Regions from separate parts of the Haloleucobacter albus genome, predicted to be linked through region 4. Evidence: riboswitches for the same ligand, from Rfam matches in the RefSeq annotation. Region 4 holds a riboswitch; each other region holds the start of a gene.

Region 1 (4,929 bases), on a different contig from region 4:
GAACACATTCACCCGGTTCAGCGCCTCGATCGCCTCCTGCGTCACATGCGCCGGATTGCCTGTGCCGATGCCGATAACCAGAATCTTCCGCATGTTCCGTCCTCAATGCAGGCGTCAGCGCCCGACCCTGCCATTGTTTTCATGTGCCAAGGCAAGCAGCGCATCACAATCCACATGGGTTTCCAGATGGCTGGCGAGATGCTCCAGCACCTCGTCCAGCATCACCTCATAAGACAGGCCGGAGGCGGAGGCCCCCAGTTGCGCCAGAAAACGCCGGCGCATCTCATCCGCCGTGAACAGGCCATGCAGATAGGTGCCCGCCACACGGCCATCTGCGGATATCGCCCCATCGACGCGCCCATCCGTCAGATACGCGAAAGGCCGGGCCGTATCCGGCCCGGATGTCACACCCATGTGCATTTCGTAACCAGCAAGGGGTACAGCGCCTTCAGCCAGATGCCCGCTCACCCGCTCCAGCCGCTTGCCGGCCTCCATGCGGGTTTCCACATCCAGCAAGCCCAGCCCTTCCACCCGGCGGGGAGCCCCCTCAAGGCCCAGCGGATCTTCAATCATGCGCCCCAGCATCTGGTAGCCACCACACAGGCCCAGCACGCGCCCGCCACGTCGCAAATGCGCCTTGATATCGATATCCCAGCCTTCCGCTCTCAGGTTCTCCAGATCATCAATCGTGGCTTTCGATCCGGCCAGCAGCACCAGTGCGGCATCTGCCGGCAAGGGCCTGCCGGGGGGAATGAAACGCACCTCCACCCCCTCTTCCTCGCGCAGCGGGTCGAGATCATCGAAATTGGAAAGGCGCGGCGTCACCGGCACCACCACCAGCGGCTTGCCGGGGCGGGCGGGCGAATCAGCCAGCCCCAGCGCGTCTTCCGCCGGCAGGCGGCGCGCCTCGTCAAAATGCGGGATCAGCCCCAGCGGAGCCCAGCCGGTGCGCGCCGCGATAAAAGCCATGCCATCGGCGAACAGCGCCGGATCTCCCCGGAAGCGATTGACGAGAAAGCCTCGGATCATCGCCGCATCATCCGGGTCAATCACGGTCTTCGTGCCGACAAGGGCGGCGATCACCCCACCGCGATCAATATCGCCGGCCAGAACCACCGGCGTGCCAGTGGCACGGGCAAAGCCCATATTGGCAATATCACCGGCCCGCAGATTCACTTCTGCTGCTGAACCCGCCCCTTCCACAATCACCAGATCGGCCTCGGCCTTCAGGCGGGCGAAACTCTCCTGCACCGCCCCCATGAGGCGCGGTTTCAAGCCCTGATAATCACGCGCACGGGCCGCGCCGAACACCTTGCCCTGCACCACGATCTGCGCCCCCACATCGCTTTGGGGCTTCAGCAGCACCGGGTTCATGTGCACGCTGGGGGCCACGCCCGCCGCACGCGCCTGCATGGCCTGCGCCCGTCCAATCTCGCCACCATCCTCGGTCACGGCTGCGTTGTTGGACATGTTCTGTGGCTTGAAGGGGCGCACGCGCAGCCCCCGCCGCGCGAACAGGCGACAGAAGCCCGCCACCAGAAGGGACTTGCCCACATTGGAGCCGGTGCCCTGCACCATGAAGGCGCCGGCCATCAGAATTCGATACCCTTCTGCGCCTTTACCCCGGCCGCGAAATGATGCTTCACCAACATCATTTCCGTCACCAGATCAGCGGCCGCGATCAGCTCCGGCTTCGCATTGCGGCCGGTGACCACAATAGTCAGGTCATCGCGCCGGTTGGTGAGGGTGGAGATCACCTCGTCCAGCGGCAGATAATCATAGCGCAGGGCGATATTGAGCTCATCCAGCACGATGAGGCGGATCTCCGGGTCGGTCATCAGCTCGCGCGCTTTGGCGAAGGCGGCCTCGGCGGCAGCGATGTCGCGCGCCTTGTCCTGGGTCTCCCAGGTGAAGCCCTCGCCCATGGTGTGCCAGGAGATCTGGTCTCCGAAGCGCTCGAAGGCCGTACGCTCGCCAGTTTCCCACGCGCCCTTGATGAACTGGACGATGCCGACCTTCCAGCCATGCCCCAGCGCACGCAGCAACAAACCCATGGCTGCGGTGGATTTGCCCTTGCCCGGCCCGGTATGGACCATGAGAAGCCCCTTCTCGATGGTCTTTTCCGCCACCTCCCGATCCTGCACGGCCTTGCGCTTCTGCATCTTCTCACGGTGGCGGGCAGCTTCGGCGGTTTCCATCTCGTGCTCCTGTGTGGGACACCCTCTGTGGGATATGGGTGTTGTGGGCAGTGGGGCTCATGCACAATTCACAGGCTGGTGTACAGCCCCGCCCCGCATCATGCGCGGCCTTGCGCGGCGCAGCGCCGCCCGCTAACGCTATAAGCGACGGTGCCTCGAACTTCGAGGTGAAAAGGGAATGCGGTGCAAAAGCCGCGGCTGCCCCCGCAACTGTAGGCGGATTCGCCTTTCGCAACAGGCCACTGGGCGCACGCGCTCCGGGAAGGCGCGAAATGGAATGTCCGCGAGCCAGGAGACCTGCCGTCACGCCCTGCTTCCATGGGCCCATCCGTCGGGGTGACGGATGGCGCTGTGCCGGACATCCGTCCGCTCCGTCCGTGGAAGAGACCGGCAGAACCGCCGGAGCCTGACGGAGCTGATGATGCCACGCCTTTCTCCCGCCCGCTGCGCCGCTGCGCGCCGCGCCCTTTTGCAGAACAGCAACAGGCGGCATGCGGAGGCCGGGCGATGAACACCCTTTCTCCCGCCCCCAACACCCTCACCAAGATCCCCTGCACCATCGTCACCGGCTTTCTCGGTGCGGGCAAGACCACGCTGGTGCGCCACGTTCTGGAGCATGCCCATGGTGCACGCATCGCGGTGCTGGTGAATGAATTCGGCGATGTAGGCTTTGATGGCGGCTTTCTGGAAGGCTGCGGCATCAAGGGCTGTGAAGACGGCCGGGTGGTGGAACTGCCCAATGGCTGCATCTGCTGCACCGTGGCCGATGATTTCGTGCCCGCGCTGGACCAGCTCCTGGGCTCGGATACCCCGCCCGACCATATCCTCATCGAAACCTCCGGCCTGGCCCTGCCCAAGCCGCTGGTGCAGGCTTTCAACTGGCCGCAAATCCGCTCACGCGTCACGGTGGATGGCGTGATTGCGGTGGTGGATGGCCCCGCCGTCGCCGCCGGCTTCTTCGCCGATGACCCAGAGGCGCTGGCCACCCAGAGGGAGCAGGACCAGTCCGTCGATCATGACAACCCGCTGGAAGAAGTGTTCGAGGACCAGATCCTGTGCGCAGATCTCATTCTGCTCAACAAGGCGGACCTGATGGATGCCGGTGCGAAGGCGAAGGCGCATGCCGAAATCTCCGCCCATCTGCCCCGCGCCGTGAAGATCGTGGAAACCGCGCAGGGTGAGGTAGAACCCAGCCTGCTGCTCGGCCTTGGCGCGGCGGCGGAGGATGATCTCGAGGCCCGCAAGACCCATCATGATTCCGGCGAGCCGCACGATCATGATGATTTCGAGAGCATCGCCCTGCCTGTGGCCGACGCCGCCTCGCCGGAAGAACTCGCCGCCCGAGTCAGCCGCGCCACAGAGGCCGCGGGCGTGTTGCGCATCAAGGGGTTCGTGCCCGTCACTGGCAAACCCATGCGGCTGGTGGTGCAGAGCGTAGGCCGCCGCGTCTCCCATCATTATGACCGCCCCTGGGCTCCGGGGGAGGCGCGCGAGGGCAAGCTGGTGGTGATCGGCCTCAAGGGGTTCGATCAGGCCGCGGTGGCCGAAGCGCTGGCTGGCCGGGCGGCGGCCTGAAGATGAGACGGGAACAGGCACAATACAAAGGCGGGGGCAAGAGGCCTTGCGCCCCGGTGCGCCCGCGCCGGCTAAAGGTCATGTGGGGGCAAGAGGTGCTCTGGCCTCATGCGGGCCATATCATGCTGGCCCGCCCCGGCTCCAGCCCCAGTGCCCACCCTGCCCTGTTCCTGTCTCCCGTCTTTTTCAGGGCGGGCTAGGTCATGCATCTTCTGCCTGTCAGCACGGTCAGCCTGGATGAAGGGGAAACCGCCACGAATCTGGCCCAGCCGCCCGGAGATGTGGTGGCGCTCTCCTTTGCGGACAGCGACCTTTCCGCACTCGCGCTGGCGCAGGCCCGCCTTCAGGCTAAGGCCGGGCCGACCGCCGGGCCGGCCTTTCCCACCTTGCGCCTCGCCAGCCTGAAGAAGCTGCGCCATCCACTCTCTGTGGATTTCTACACGGAAAAGACACTGGCCCATGCCCGTGTCGTCATCGTGCGCTGTCTGGGCGGGCTGGATTACTGGCGCTATGGGGTGGAAACCCTCTCCGCCCTGTGCCGGGCGCGCCATATCTCTCTGGTCCTCCTGCCGGGAGATGACCGGGAAGACCCGCGCCTTGCCGCGCATGACACTGTTCCGCCAGCCCTGCGGGCACGAATGGACGCCTGCTTCCGCGCCGGTGGGGTGGACAATATGGAAGCCCTGCTGCGCCTTGTCGCACATGAGCTTCTGGGCCACGCCTGCGCCGTTCCGCCCCCGCAACCCGTTGCGAAACTCTTTGTCTGGAACCGAGAACAGGGCATCACCCCGATTGAGGCAGAAACGCCCGGCCAGCACGCCTCAGGCTCTGCTCCACGCGCACTCATTCTGGCCTATCGCTCCGCCATTCTGGCCGGTGAAACCGCGCCACTGGAGAAGCTGGCGGCAGCACTGGCACAGCAGGGCATGGCCGTACAAATTCTCGGCCTCTCCAGCCTGAAGGATGAAGAGGTGGCGCAGACGCTCGCCACCCATATGGCCGCCTGCCCGCCGGATATCATCCTCTCCACCACCGCCTTTTCCGCCCGGCAGAATGAGGGCTTCGTGCTGGATGGCGCTGATTGCCCCATTCTTCAGGCCACCCCTTCCGGCAGCACCCGCGCCGCATGGGAGGCATCCGGCCGGGGGCTGGCGGC
Region 2 (4,929 bases), on a different contig from region 4:
GTTGAATGCGCGGGCTGATGTAAACCAGCTTCTGCCCATGAAGTATAAATGGGCATGGGAGAAGTATCTTGCCGGCTGCAACAACCACTGGATGCCGACGGAAGTCTCCATGCAGGCGGATATCGCGCTGTGGAAATCCCGCGAGGGGCTGACAGACGATGAGCGGCGCATGCTGAAGCGCAATCTCGGTTTCTTCGCGGCCTCTGAAAGCCTGGTGGCGAACAATATCGTGCTCGCCATCTACAAGCAGATCACCAATCCTGAATGCCGGCAATATCTGTTGCGACAGGCCTTTGAGGAAGCGGTGCATACACATACTTTTCAGTATATTGTTGAAAGTCTGGGTCTGGATGAGGGTGAGCTGTTCAACATGTATCGCGAAGTGCCCTCCATCACCGACAAGGCGGCGTGGGCGCTGAAATATACCTCAAACCTTGCCGATGGAGCCTTTTCCACCGAAACGGAAGAGGGGGCGCGGGCCTTCCTGCGGGATCTGGTGGCCTTCTATGTCGTGTTCGAGGGCATGTGGTTCTATACCGGCTTTGCGCAGATCCTCTCTCTGGGGCGGCGTAACAAGATGGTGGGGATCGCAGAGCAGTATCAGTATATTCTGCGTGATGAGAGTATTCATCTCAATTTCGGCATTGATGTCATCAACCAGATCAAGCTGGAGAATCCGCATCTGTGGACCCCGGCCTTTCAGGAGGATGTGCGAGCCATGCTGAAGGAGGGCGCAGAGCTGGAGGCCGCTTATGGGCGCGATACCATACCCCGCGGTTTCCTTGGGCTGAATGCCGGCCTGTGCGCGCAATATATGCATTTCATCGCCAACCGGCGCTGCGCCCAGCTGGGCCTTGCCCCGGTGTTTCCCGAGACGGAAAACCCCTTCCCCTGGATGAGCGAGACCATGGATCTGAAGAAGGAAAAGAACTTCTTCGAGACCCGCGTCATCGAATATCAAAATGGCGGCGCATTAGCCTGGGATTGATCCGCAGGGAGGGGGCGAGGCTGCGCTGAATGGTGCAGCCCTGCCATATTAGCAATTGACTTGAGGGGCGCTTTAGCCCCTCTTGCCTGTGTCGAAGGTTTCCGGGTGGTGACGCCCGGGACGAAGAGGGAACACGGTGCGTGGGGGCAAAGCCCCTTCAAACCCGTGGCTGCCCCCGCAACTGTGAACGGCGAGCCCGGCCTCACCATGCCACTGGGACTATCCCGGGAAGGCGAGGCCCATGCGAAGACCCGTGAGCCAGGAGACCTGCCTTGGACACGGAACGTCGCCTCAGCGGCGTTCTTTCCGCAATTGGACGCCGGGGTGTGCGTTTGGCGGTTGGGCTCCGTGCAGCCTCCGGCTGCCCCGTGCTCCACGCCCATGCTTTTGCCCCTCGTTCCGCATGTGCCGCCACATCGCCTCAGGCGCGGTGCTGTCCGGTATTGGGGAGACGGGAACGTGTTGTTTCGCAAGATGATGAAGGCTGGCGCATCTGTTTTTGCGCTGGGTGCGGCTCTGGTGTGCGCGCCCCATATGGCTTCGGCTCATTTCCAGCTTGTCTATGTTACCGATGCCAATCTGGAAAAGCCCGGCAATGTGCCGGTACAGCTCATTTTCTGGCATCCCTTCGAACTGGGGCCTGTCATGGCGATGGGTGAGCCGCAGGAGTTTTATGCGGTGCATCGCGGCAAGAAGATTGACCTGAAGCCGTCCCTCAAGGCGTTCAGCTTCCGGGCGGGCGAGAGCGAGGCGCAGGCCTGGGAAGGCGTGCTGCCGGTGAAGCGCCCCGGCGATTATGTGCTGGTGGCCGTGCCCGAGCCCTATCTGGAAGGCAGCGAAGACATCTACATCCAGCAGATCGCGAAGAGCTACGTGAATCTGCGTCAGCTGCCCACGGACTGGTCCGAGCCGCAGGGGCTGGTGACCGAGATCGTGCCGCTCAACCGGCCGACGAACATCATTGCCGGCTCCACCTTTACCGGCCGCGTGCTGTCTGAAGGCAAGCCCGTGCCGGGTGTTGAGGTGGAAGTGGAATATATGGCCGCTGAGCCTGTGCCGGGTGAAAAGAAGGCGGCCGAGCCCAAGGCTGCGCCCATGCCGGGTGGCGCTGTGGTGGCTATCACCAATGCCAATGGCGAATTTACCTTCGGTGTGCCCAAGGCCGGTTACTGGGGCTTCGCGGCGCTCGGCTCGGGCCCCAAAAAGACCCATGACGGCAAGGAACTCTCCCAGGATGCGGTGATCTGGGTCCGCGCTGACGAGATTCCCCAGCCCTGAGGCCGAACCTGGCCGGCCACGCCCTTCCGGTGCGGCCGGCCCATGGTCCACGCACCATGCCCGTGCGGGCAAAGCGATGGATGTTCTGAAGGTTCGAGGAGGGCTGCACATGCATATTGTTGATGGTGCCCTGTCCACGCCGGTTCTGGTGACCGGGGCGGTGGTGGCGGTTGGTGGGCTGGCGCTGGGGCTGAGATCCCTCACCATGGAGAAGATTCCGGCGGCGGGGGTGCTCAGCGCCACCTTCTTTGTGGCCTCGCTCGTTCATGTCCCCATTGGTCCGTCCAGCGTGCATCTCATCATGAATGGGCTGGCCGGGCTGGTGCTGGGCTGGGCGGCGTTTCCTGCGCTGTTTGTGGGCCTGCTGTTGCAGGCGGTGTTCTTCGGCTTTGGCGGCATCACTGTGCTGGGGGTGAATGCGGTGAATATCGCCCTGCCGGCCGTGCTGGTCTTCTATCTGTGCCGGCGCGGCGTGGCTTCGGCCTCGCCCATGGTATCTGCCCTGTGGGGCGCGCTGGGCGGCGGGCTCGCCATTGTCTTCACCACCTGTTTCGTTGCGCTGTCTCTGGCCATGAGCGGCGAGGAGTTCTTGCCGGCGGCGCAGTTCGTCTTCATCGCCCATATTCCGGTGATGGTGGTGGAAGCGCTGATTACCGGGGCGGCGGTCTATCTTGCCCGGCAGGTCAAGCCGGAGCTGTTCGGCGTGATGCAGGCGCCGCAGGGGAGTGCATCCTGATGAAAACGCATCTGTTTTCTGGCATTGTGGCGCTACTTCTGGCGCTGTCCACCCCGGCTTTCGCCCATAAGGTGATCGCCTCCGTCTACGCGGAGGGAGATGTGATCTCCGGCGATATCGGCTTTTCCAATGGCGATATGGCGCAGGATGTGCCGGTAGAGATCTTCGATCCGCAAGGCAACAGGCTGGGTGAGGTGAAGACGGATGAGGATGGCCTCTTCACCTTCCGCCCCACCCGCGCCGTAGCGCATATCTTCCGCGCCAATCTGGGCGGCGGGCATGTGGCCGAGGTGCGCATGGAGGCGGATGAACTGCCCGCTATCTCTGGCGCAGCCCCCGCTGCTGCGCCCGCTGTACAGGCCGGCGCTGCCGCATCTCTGGAAGAAACGCCCACTGCGCTCACCATGGCCGCTCAGGAAAAGCTGATCGCCACCGTGGTGCAAAAGCAGATCGTGCCGCTGCGTCGCGAGATCGCCGCCTATCAGGAAAAAACCAACCTTCAGAATGTTCTGGGGGGCATAGGTTATATTCTGGGGCTGTTCGGCCTTGGCTTCTATCTGGCGGCACGGCGCAAGCTGGCCAGAGGCTAGGGCGATGGCGCATCTGCAAGCCAGCGGGCAAAGCGCGCCGGTTCTGGCCAACAGCATGGCCGGCCGTGCCCCCGTTTCTCTTCTGGAGAGGCTGGACCCGCGTAGCCGCATTCTGGCGGCCACCGCTTTTGCTCTGGTGGTGGTGGCGTTGCATGATCTTGTCGCCCTGTCACTTGCGGTGCTGGCGGCCGGGCTGGTGATGCTGCTGGCGCGCCTGCCCATGGCGCGCACGCTGAAACGCATGGTCGCCATGGATGGCTTTGTGCTGTTCATGCTGTTGCTGTTGCCCTTCACCGTGCCGGGAGAGGAGATGTTCTCGCTGTTCGGCTATCCGGCCAGCCGGGAGGGCCTGCTGCGGGCGGTGGATATTGCACTGAAGGCCAATGCGGTGGTGCTGATGCTGCTGTCGCTGGTCGGCTCCATGGAGCCGGTGCGTCTGGGGCATGCTCTGCATCGCCTGCATGTGCCGGCTGGTCTGGTGCATCTGCTGCTGTTCACCGTGCGCTATGTGGATGTGCTGCGCGAGGAATATGAGCGCCTGCGGCAGGCCATGAAGGCGCGCGGCTTTCGCCCCCGTTCCAACTGGCACAGCTATCGCAGCCTTGGTTATCTCATGGGCATGATGCTGGTGCGTGCCATTGAGCGTTCCGAACGGATTCTGGACGCCATGCGCTGCCGCGGCTTTCGGGGCCAGATTCCGCTGCTGGATGATCTGGCTTGGACCAGGCAGGATGCCGCCTTTGCTTTCGTGTTTGCATGCGGCCTTGCGGGCCTTTGCCTTCTCTCCCTGAAAGGTCTGGCATGACAGCCCTGTTGCGTCTTGAGAAGATCTGTTTCGGCTATCCCGGCGGGCGCACCATTCTGGATGGCGCAGGGCTGGAGCTTGGGGCCGGTGAACGCCTGTGCGTGAAGGGGCCGAATGGCTCGGGCAAGAGCACCTTGCTGCGCATCATGGTGGGGCTGCTGCATCCGTTCTCCGGCTCGGTATGGGCCTTTGGCGCGGAACGGCGGACGGAGGATGATTTCCACGCGGTGCGCTGCCGCGCCGGGCTGGTGTTTCAGGAACCGGATGACCAGCTCTTCTGCCCCACCGTGCGGGAGGATATCGCCTTCGGCCCGCTCAATCTCGGCAAGAGCCGGCAGGAGGCCGAGGCGGTCGTGGAGGAGGTGCTGGAGGGGCTGGCGCTCACCCATCTGGCCAGTCGCATCACGCACAAGCTGTCCGGCGGTGAAAAGCGGTTGGTGACTCTGGCGACGGTGCTGGCCATGAAGCCCGATGTACTGCTGCTGGATGAGCCCACCAATGCGCTGGATGAGGAAAACGAGGCGCGCCTCAC
Region 3 (4,929 bases), on a different contig from region 4:
GGCGCATGAGCATGTGGCCGACATTGTGGAGTTGCTCAACGAAAAGAGCGATGAAGATGTCGTGGAGATGATCGCCCGGATGCCGCTGGAATGGGCGGTTGAAGTGTTTGATCGTCCCCAGTTTCAGAATGCCAGTGAAATCCTGGCGGCCCTGCCGGAGCCGAAGGCCGTCGCCCTGCTGGAAGGCATGTCCGCCGACCGCGCGGTGGATGTGTTGCGCTGGGTGGAAGAGCCGGCCAGGGGGCGCCTTCAGGACGGGCTCAATGCCGAGACCCGCACGGCTGTCGATCACCTCATGTCCTATGCGGAAGGCACGGCCGGCTCGATGATGACGACCGAGTTCGTCAGCGTGCCCTCCAACTGGACCGTGCAGCAAACCATCGACCATATCCGCAAGGTCGAGCGTTCCCGCGAGACGGTCTATGCCATTTATGTGCTGAACCCCTCCACCCAGCGTCTCGTCAATATCGTGACCCTGCGCCGGCTGATCGCCGCTGAGCCGGAGGATAATGTGCTGTCGGCCGCGCTGGCCCATGCGCCCATCACCCTCAACCCGACAATGCCGCGTGAGGATGTGGCTCGCGCCATTTCCAAATATGATGTGCTGGCGCTGCCGGTGGTGGACAGCACCAACCATGTGCTGGGCATCATCACGGTGGATGACGTCATCGACGTCATGATCGAGGAGCAGACCGCTGACGTCCAGCGCATGGGCGGTATGGAAGCGATTGACAAGCCCTATTTCGATATCTCCTTCCTTCAGATGATCAAGAAGCGCGCGGGCTGGCTGTGCGTGCTGTTCCTGGCGGAAATGCTCACCGCTTCTGCCATGCAGGTGTTTGAGGATGAGCTGGAAAAAGCCATCGTTCTCGCCCTGTTCATTCCGCTGGTGATGAGCTCCGGCGGTAACTCCGGTTCGCAGGCCACTTCGCTCATCATCCGCGCCCTCGCGCTGCGTGAAGTGACGCTGAGAGACTGGTGGCGGGTGGCTGTCCGAGAATTGCCTACGGGCATGGTGCTGGGTGCCATTCTCGGCATCATCGGCATCATCCGTATCACCGTGTGGCAGGAAGCCGGCATTTTCGATTACGGTGAGCATTGGCAGATTCTGGCGATCACCATTGGCATAGCACTGGTGGGTATCGTGACTTTCGGCTCGATCACCGGCTCGTTGCTGCCCTTCATCATCAAGCGCGCCGGGTTCGATCCCGCTTCCGCTTCGGCACCGTTCGTCGCAACCCTCGTCGATGTGACGGGTATCGTCATCTACTTCTCGGTGGCGTGGGTCATGCTGGCTGGCACCATTTTGTAAGGCGGGCCGCCCCGCCTTTTCAGAAGATACGATCAGCAGGCCGCGGGTGTTTTTGCCCGCGGCCTTTTCTGTTGCGGGGGCACAGGTCCGGGGACGCATGTCCGGGGCGCATGGGGGCGTAGGTGTTCATCAGCTGGCGAAACGTTTGTGGGGCACCCTGCTGCCATGATGTCGCCCGCCACGGCGCGGGCTTGGGTTGAGCTGTGCTTTGCGCCAGAAAGAGGCAAGAAAGAGCTATGGCCTTGTAACCGAAGCAGTTTATGGTTCTGCACGAGCCATGTGCAGGGTGGGGGCCGCTCTTGTCCGAGGAAGCTGAAATCGCCCGTGAGGTTTGTCTGGCACATTCCTGTCCGCCAGAGCGTCTTCAGGCGGCGCTGGATGATGTGGTGTCGCGCATGGCGGCCCGCGTCAGGCGCGGCAAGGTGGCGGATTATATTCCCCCGCTGGCGGAGGTGGACCCGCAGCAGTTCGGCATCGCCGTAGCGCTGAATGATGGTAGCGTCCATGTGGCGGGTGATGCGGATGCGCCCTTCTCCATCCAGAGCGTCTCCAAGGTATTTTCGCTCACGCTCGCGCTGGGGCAGGTGGGGGATGGATTGTGGAAGCGCGTGGGGCGCGAGCCCTCTGGCAATGCCTTCAACTCCATTGTTCAGCTTGAGCATGAGAAGGGCATTCCGCGCAATCCCTTCATCAATGCCGGGGCCATCATGGTGGCCGATGTGCTGCTGGCCGGCCACAAGCCGCGCGAGACCATTGGCGAAATCCTGCACTTCGTTCGCGCGCTGGCGCAGGATGACAGCATCACGATTGATCCTCTGGTCGCGCGGGCGGAAAAAGCCACGGGTTTCCGCAATGTGGCGTTGGCCAATTACATGAAATCCTTCGGTACGCTGGATAATGAGCCGGAGATGGTGCTGGGGGTCTATTTCCACCAGTGCGCCATGGCCATGAGTTGTCGCCAGCTTGCGCAGGCCGGGGGCTTCCTGGCCAATGGCGGGCGCAATCCGCTCACCGGCTTTTCCGTGGTGGCCCCGGAGCGGGCCCGGCGTATCAATGCCATCATGCTCACCTGTGGCCATTATGATGGCTCGGGAGACTTCGCCTTTCGGGTGGGGCTGCCCTCCAAGAGCGGGGTGGGCGGGGGCATTCTGGCCATTCTGCCCGGCACGGCCTCCATTGCGGTATGGTCACCGGGGCTGAGCGAGCAGGGCAATTCCCTGCTGGGCACGGACGCGCTGGAGTTTCTGAGCCGGCGTATGGGCTGGTCGGTCTTTTGAGACGACCGGGCGACCATGATTCGTGGCGGAAGAGACGAGCATCTGCGCCATAATCGCTTGATTCCGGCCCGCCGCGCAGATGTCCACATTTGTTTCCCACAAAAGCATTGTGTTGCGCTGTGGCGTCGCAAAATATTTCCGGCTGGCCCATTTGGCTGTAATGGTTTGCCCATGCGCGTTTTCTCCCGCTGCTTCGCAAGTGGGGGTGCCTCGGGCAGCTAACAGCATATTGACATGCGGGTTCATGTGGCCGCTACATATAGTGGTCACGGTCTCCTTTCGGGAGGCAGGAGGGAAGTTCGGTGCAACACCGACGCTGCCCCCGCAACTGTAAGCGACGAGCCGAAATCCACGCATCTTTCAGGATGCAGCCACTGGAAAAGCCGGGCCACCGGCAACCGGGAAGGCGGATGGCTGGCGACGACCCGCGAGCCAGGACATCTCTGTCGTGACAGCAAGAAACGACCACGGGCGGGGTGCCCCGGAGGATCGCAGGCCGGCGCTGTCTTGCGACATGCGCCTTCTGCGTTTTTTCGCCCCCTGCCTCCAGCGCACGGGGTGCATGCCAGATGTCTCTTTCTGTCCAGTCGGAACAGGTCGCGCCGGTTACTCCGGTTTCTGCCGCGCCAGCCGTCACGGCCCGCGCGGGTGAGCCGGGCTACCAGATCATCCGCCGCAACGGGGCGGTGACGCCGTTTGATCCGTCCAAGATCGCGGTGGCGCTCACCAAGGCCTTTCTGGCGGTGGAAGGCGGTACGGCGGCTGCCTCACGCCGGGTGCATGACATTGTGGCGGAGCTGACGGAACAGGTGGTGGCGAACCTCACTCGCCGGGTGGATGCGGGCCGCACATTCCATATCGAGGATGTGCAGGATCAGGTCGAGTTGGCCCTGATGCGCGGTGGACACCATAAGGTGGCGCGCGCTTATGTGCTCTACCGCGAGGACCGCGCCCGTGAGCGTGCGGCGGCTCTTGAGCAGCAGGAGAAGGCGCAGGCGGTGCCCGAGCTGCATATGCGCGAGAGCGATGGCAGCCGCGTGCCGCTGGATGGTGCGCGCCTTGAAACCGTGGTGCGCGAAGCCTGCGCCGGCCTTGATGGGGTTTCGCCTGAGCCGGTTCTGGCCGAGACAAGGCGCAATCTGTATGACGGTATCACGCGTGATGAACTGGCGCTGGCCCCCATTCTGGCCGCCCGCACGCTGATCGAGACCGAGCCGAATTATGCCAAGGTCTCCGCGCGGCTTCTGACAGACAGGCTCCGCCGTGAGGCGCTCAGTTTCATTGCCGGCCACCCGGATGAGGCCACGCAGACCGAGATGGGCGCGCGCTATGCGGATTATTTTCCCGCTTATGTAAAGGCCGGCATCAAGGCCGAATTGCTGGACCCGGAACTGGGCCGGTTCGATCTCGCCCGCATTGCGGCGGCCCTGAAGCCGGAGCGGGATTTGCAGTTTGATTATCTGGGCCTGCAAACCCTTTATGATCGTTATTTCCTGCATGTGTCCGGCACGCGCTTCGAGCTGCCGCAGGCCTTCTTCATGCGCGTGGCCATGGGCCTTGCGGTGCGCGAGATTGACCGTGAAGCGCGCGCCATAGAATTTTATAATTTGTTGTCGTCGTTCGACTTCATGGCCTCGACGCCGACCCTGTTCAATGCCGGCACGCTGCGCCCGCAGCTTTCAAGCTGCTTCCTCACCACGGTGTCGGATGATCTCGACGGCATCTTCAAGGCGGTGCGTGACAATGCGCTGCTGGCTAAATATTCCGGCGGCCTCGGAAATGACTGGACCCCGGTGCGGGGCCTTGGCGCGCATATCAAGGGCACGAATGGCGAGAGCCAGGGCGTGGTGCCCTTCCTGAAGGTGGCGAACGATACCGCTATTGCGGTCAATCAGGGTGGCAAGCGCAAGGGCGCGGTGTGCGCCTATCTGGAAAGCTGGCATATCGACATCGAGGAATTTCTCGACCTGCGCAAGAATACCGGCGACGACCGTCGCCGTACCCATGACATGAACACCGCGAACTGGATACCAGACCTGTTCATGCAGCGGGTGGAAGCCGGCGCGGAGTGGACTCTTTTCTCCCCCGATGAAGTGCCGGAACTGCATGACCTGTATGGCAAGCCCTTCAAGGCGGCCTATGAGGCGGCGGAGGCTCGGGCCGCGCGCGGTGAAATCCGCATCTTCCGCACGGTGCGGGCGGTGGATCTGTGGCGGCGCATTCTCACCATGCTGTTCGAGACCGGCCACCCCTGGGTGACCTTCAAGGACCCGTGCAATCTGCGTTCGCCGCAGCAGCATGCCGGGGTGGTTCATTCCTCGAACCTGTGCACCGAGATCA
Region 4 (4,929 bases):
AGCAGAGCGCGCGGCAAGCGCAATTGCACCAGCACAATGCTTGCCAGCCCGTCTTCTCCCGACATGATCTGATGGAGCGCTGTGCGCCAGTCCAGTGGTGCATAGCCAATGGCCAGAGAGAGCAGAAAGAGAGCCGCCACCAGCAGGCAGAGCAGGCTGACAAGCAGGAACTGGCCAGAGCGATTGTCGCCCGTATGGGCCGCAGGCAGCTTCACCGCATGGCCTCCTCGGCCCCGGAGGTGGCAGATTGTGGCATGTGCGCCGCATGATGGGATGGAGGATCGTCAGCAGATGCGGAAGGCGAAGGGCCCGCCTGTGCCGCGCCAGAGAGCCGGGCATAAGCCTCTGCCAGTTGCGGGCCGGCGCAGGCCCAAAGGCGTGTTGGCAGGTTCACCACCCGTGCTTCCGTCACCGCGTGGGTGAGGGCAGGGTGATGCATAATCATGCCGGCAATAGAGGCCGGGGCGTCCGGGTCCGTATCCAGAATCACCACTTCGGGGCGGGCTGTCACGATTTCCTCAAGCGAGAGCTGGCCCAGCTTGTCCGGTTTGAGGCGGGCAGCCACATTGTCCAGCCCGGCGCGGCGGAGCAGATCATCCGCCAGGGTCTGTCGCCCGGCAGTGAAGCCATTGGGGCGCACGACCACGGCTCGCAGCGGACGCATTTTCGTTTGACGGGGGGCGGAGGAGGGAATGGACGCCTGAAGTTCGCGCACCATCTCTTCGCCCTTTTCCGGCTCACCCAGTCGGGCGGCGACGGCGCGAATCTGCGTATAGGCTTCATCCAGAGATTGGGGCGGGGCAAGATCCATCACATCCACGCCAAAGCGGCGCAGGTTGGAGACGGTGGCCCGTGTGGTGAAAGCGCCGGCCAGAACAAGATCCGGCCCCAGCGGTATCACTTCTTCCGCCAACCCGCGATTGGTGGGAACCCCCTGGGCAAGATCGGCAACGCTGGAGCTCACGGTGTCGCTGGCCAGGGTGGTGACGGAGAGAATCCGGGCCTTTGGCACCAGCCGCAGCAGCAATTCATCCGCACACAGATTGAGCGAAACGATACGGGAGGGTTTGGGCGAAGGGGCAGGCGCGTGCTGGGCCATCACCTGTTGGGCCAGAACCGGGCTGAATGCGCCGGGTGCGGAAACCGCCATCAGCATGACAAGCCACAGCCTCGCCGCCTGGAACATGAGGCCAAACGCGGATTTTCGGGACATTGCGGCCTTGATGCAGGGCCTTGGCACAGCGGGCTCTTTCATGTTGCGCTGTTTCAGCCGGGCAGGCGACGCCATGCAGACATGGCCTGCCCGAATGGGACTGAAGCTTACAGCAAGAAACCACGCCACATATGCGGCGCGGCCTCAAAATCTGTCAGCTCAACCGGCCGGCCTCAATAGGTGAGGCGCACGCCGGCAATGGCGGTGAGGCCGGGAGCTTCCCAGCCATTGGGGTTTTCATAGCTTTCATCAAGCAGATTGTTGATGCGGCCGAACACCGTGGCGTTCTCGTTGATCTCGTAGTTCGCCGAGACATTCACGAGCGTATAGCCGGGCTGTTCCACAATGGCGGAGGTCACGCGGTTGATGTCCCACCAATCGGTCACGGTCACCAGCGTGGCGGTCAGCAGCAGCTGTTCAACGGGTTGCCAGTTGAGCGCGAGGCTGAACTTGTTGTCTGGCCGGCGCAGCGGATAGCAGGAGGTGGCGGTGCGCTGGGCGCAACTGGTGCCAAAGGACTGCCCCTGCGGGAAGTGCCCCACCGTATTGGTGTGGGTGTAATCGGCCCGAATGGAGAACTGCTCGGAAAGCTTCAACGCCAGAAAGGCTTCAACGCCATCACTCGTAGCGCTGGAGAGGTTCTCGTTGGTGTAGTTGCCGGTTGTCATGTTGCGGGCGGTGACAATAAGGTTCGTCACATCATTGTAGAAATAGGTCAGGCCGAAGCTGACTTTGTCATCCCACAGATATTGTTCAAAGCCGACATCCCAGCCGTCGCTCTCTTCGGGCTTGAGGTTGGTGTTGCCGTAATAGGGGGCATAAAGCTGATAGAGGGTCGGCGCCTTGAAGCCGGTGCCATAGGTGAACTTCAGCTTTGTGTTGGTTTCTGGAATCCAGAGCGCAGGCGCAATACGCCAAGTGGTATGGCCACCCCAGGTATCATAATCATCATAGCGGATATTGGCCGCGATGAAGAGACGATCCCAGAAAGACGTCTGAAGCTGAGCATAACCGGCCGTATCGTCGCTGCTGGCATCCATGCTGGTCCAGGCAGATTCGGAGGTCATGTAATCACGCTTGTGTTCCACGCCGACAAGCAGGTTCTGGCCGGGCATGAAATCATAGCTGGAACGCCAGTAATAGGTCTGGCGGTCACCGGAATATTCGCTGAGATTGTTCTTGTAGAGGCTGGTATTGTCGCGCGCATAATTTGTAGCGGCAACACCGAAGGTGTTGACCAGCGCGCCATCCAGCAAGGACCAGATGCCTTCACCCTTGGTGATGAAGGTCGTGGCGTGGGTCGTATCCTGGAAGGGGGCCGGCGCGCTCTCATATGTGGCGCTGTTCCACAAATCCGAGGTGTAATCGAGCCAGGCGTTAATGTAGCGGGCGGTGTAGTTGATGGTGAAATTGTCGCTCACATCCAGGTCGAAACGCCCGGAGAGCGTGAGGTTTTCATTCCGGTTGTCATTGTTCGGCATGCCGAAGGGAATGATGGATTGCGGCGTGACCGGAATGGCCGTACTGGCATAATTGCCGATATTCATATTGTAGGAGAAGCCCTGCATGGCCCCCTTCAGGCTCGCGACCTGATTGAAAGTGCCAAGGCCACCGGCTTCCAGATAACCGGAAAGCTGGGCCGGGCCGCTGCCGCGCTCGGTCGTCATGGAGATGACGCCGCCAATGGCCTCCGAGCCATAAAGGCCGCTCTGCGGGCCACGCAGAACCTCAAGCCGGGCCATGTCATTGGTGAACATGTAGCCGAGATCGAACGTATTGCCGGGGCTGGATGGGTCGGCAAGCTCAATGCCGTCCAGCATCACCTTGACCTGGCTGGAGCTGGAGCCACGAATGAACACGGAGGTTGAGCTGCCGGGGCCGCCCGTCTGCACAACATTCAAGCCGGGAACGGATTGCAGAACATCCGGGACGCTGCGCTCCTGACGCTGCTCGATCTCCTCGCCGGTCACTACGGTCACCGAGCTGGCGACTTCGCGGCTGGGTGTGGCCTGGGTGGTGGCGCTCACCACCACATCCGGCAGGGCGATCTGTTCCTGAATCTGGATCTCTTCAGCTTGCTGCGTGTTTTCGGCAGACTGGGCAAAAGCCGGAGTTGCGGCCATAGCGATGCTGATTGCCAGCAGGCTGGCGCTGGAACAACGCATATGGCGGGTAAGAGCCGCTGTATCAGGAGCCTGTTTTGTGGCGCCGAATGCAGCACGGAGCTGGTGGCTGAAGGGAGCGGAACGCGGCATGTGAACCTCTGGCGAAACGCCAATGTGGACACGTCACCGCGAACGAAGCGTCGTTTCCATGTCGGGAGACATGAAACTGTTCACCGCATCGGGGAGCCCCGCCCGACGTGCTCGCGTGTGACCACGGGTGACGGCAGGTCTCCTGGCTTGTGGGTCCCTGCCTGTCTCCACCTTCCCAGGCCCCTGATGCCCAGTGGTCTATTGGAGAGAGGCTCGCCACTCACAGTTGCGGGGGCAGCCATGGATTTGATGCGCAGATGCACATCTCACCACGTTCCCTTTTCATCCTTCTGGGAAGGATACCGTCGGAGATGGAAAATAGGGATTCGTAACGTCAAGCGTCAATGGACCTATTACAGTTTGGTAACATCTGTGGCCGCATTGCAACATAAGCATGTTCAGATCCGGGCGCGGGGACGGATATTCTGCGCCCAGCCCGCCTGCCGCGGCAGGTCCGCGGCAGACTGAAAGATGAGGCTTCTTCCCTGTGAGGGCGGGAAGGGGCTCAGCGGTTCTTGAATTCCGCTGCCCGCTTTTCGGAGAAGGCACGCATGCCTTCCTTCTGGTCTTCTGTGGCGAACAGGGCATGGAAGGTGCGCCGTTCAAACAACACGCCTTCATTCAGGCTCACTTCAAAGGCGCGATTGACTGCTTCCTTCGCGGAAAGCACGGAGGGTTTGCCATAATTGGCGATGGTGCGGGCGGTTTCCATCACCTCTTCCATATGGCGCTCGGCCGGCACCACGCGGGAGACAAGGCCGGCGCGCTCGGCCTCTTCAGCGCCAATCATGCGGCCGGTCAGCACCATGTCCATGGCCTTGTATTTGCCAATGGCGTGGGTGAGGCGCTGCGAGCCGCCCATGCCGGGCATGACGCCCAGCTTGATTTCGGGCTGGCCGAATTTGGCGGTTTCGGAAGCGATGATGAGGTCGCACATCATGGCCAGCTCACAGCCACCACCCAGCGCGAAGCCGGAAACCGCCGCGATCAGCGGGGTGCGGCAGTGCGCCACGGTCTGCCAATCGGAGAACCAGTCATCCAGCAACATGTCCACGGCAGAGCGCTCTGCCATTTCCTTGATGTCGGCACCGGCGGCGAAGGCCTTTTCGGAACCTGTCACGACGATGGCGCCCACGCCGGTATCCTGATCGAGCGCGGTGACAGCCTTGGCCATGGCGGTCATCACCTGGAAATTCAGGGCATTGAGTGCTTTGGGACGGTTGAGGCGGATAATGGCGACGCGCCCCTCGCGCTCTATGAGGATGACATCTTCAGCGGTGTTTTCGGTGGTCCCGTTGGACATGTGCTGCTTCCTCTCGACGCCAGCCGCCGGAGCGGCGGAAAAATATGCCGCGGCTGATCTGCCGGGGCGAGCCACCGCATATAAAGGAAAGAATGCGGGGTGTCGCTATTTCGGCATGTGGATGGAAGATCTGCGGCAGGCCATGTTGAAGGTGAGTG

What was found. A riboswitch is a leader RNA that binds a small molecule or an ion and turns the genes downstream of it on or off. The one in region 4 is predicted to bind cobalamin.
Region 1: it holds a riboswitch for cobalamin, as region 4 does, so the genes downstream of both, cobW (cobalamin biosynthesis protein CobW) here and ACT6QH_RS12925 (TonB-dependent receptor plug domain-containing protein) in region 4, are expected to answer to the same signal.
Region 2: it holds a riboswitch for cobalamin, as region 4 does, so the genes downstream of both, ACT6QH_RS12040 (DUF4198 domain-containing protein) here and ACT6QH_RS12925 (TonB-dependent receptor plug domain-containing protein) in region 4, are expected to answer to the same signal.
Region 3: it holds a riboswitch for cobalamin, as region 4 does, so the genes downstream of both, ACT6QH_RS12050 (ribonucleoside-diphosphate reductase subunit alpha) here and ACT6QH_RS12925 (TonB-dependent receptor plug domain-containing protein) in region 4, are expected to answer to the same signal.

What each region holds. Positions count from the first base shown of each region.
Region 1 is NZ_JBQWAS010000028.1:445,879-450,807, forward strand. It holds gene cobF (precorrin-6A synthase (deacetylating)) at 1-93, opposite strand, end outside; gene ACT6QH_RS11955 (cobyric acid synthase) at 115-1,593, opposite strand; gene cobO (cob(I)yrinic acid a,c-diamide adenosyltransferase) at 1,593-2,198, opposite strand; cobalamin riboswitch at 2,330-2,517, shown strand; gene cobW (cobalamin biosynthesis protein CobW) at 2,706-3,773, shown strand; gene cobN (cobaltochelatase subunit CobN) at 3,977-4,929, shown strand, end outside.
Region 2 is NZ_JBQWAS010000028.1:462,482-467,410, reverse strand. It holds gene ACT6QH_RS12045 (ribonucleotide-diphosphate reductase subunit beta) at 1-988, shown strand, start outside; cobalamin riboswitch at 1,067-1,277, shown strand; gene ACT6QH_RS12040 (DUF4198 domain-containing protein) at 1,448-2,266, shown strand; gene cbiM (cobalt transporter CbiM) at 2,376-3,002, shown strand; gene ACT6QH_RS12030 (NikL family nickel/cobalt ECF transporter subunit) at 3,002-3,592, shown strand; gene cbiQ (cobalt ECF transporter T component CbiQ) at 3,597-4,397, shown strand; gene ACT6QH_RS12020 (energy-coupling factor ABC transporter ATP-binding protein) at 4,394-4,929, shown strand, end outside.
Region 3 is NZ_JBQWAS010000028.1:468,700-473,628, reverse strand. It holds gene mgtE (magnesium transporter) at 1-1,312, shown strand, start outside; gene ACT6QH_RS12055 (glutaminase) at 1,648-2,589, shown strand; cobalamin riboswitch at 2,842-3,054, shown strand; gene ACT6QH_RS12050 (ribonucleoside-diphosphate reductase subunit alpha) at 3,159-4,929, shown strand, end outside.
Region 4 is NZ_JBQWAS010000029.1:92,227-97,155, reverse strand. It holds gene ACT6QH_RS12935 (FecCD family ABC transporter permease) at 1-215, opposite strand, end outside; gene ACT6QH_RS12930 (ABC transporter substrate-binding protein) at 212-1,213, opposite strand; gene ACT6QH_RS12925 (TonB-dependent receptor plug domain-containing protein) at 1,387-3,468, opposite strand; cobalamin riboswitch at 3,584-3,790, opposite strand; gene ACT6QH_RS12920 (enoyl-CoA hydratase) at 3,974-4,771, opposite strand.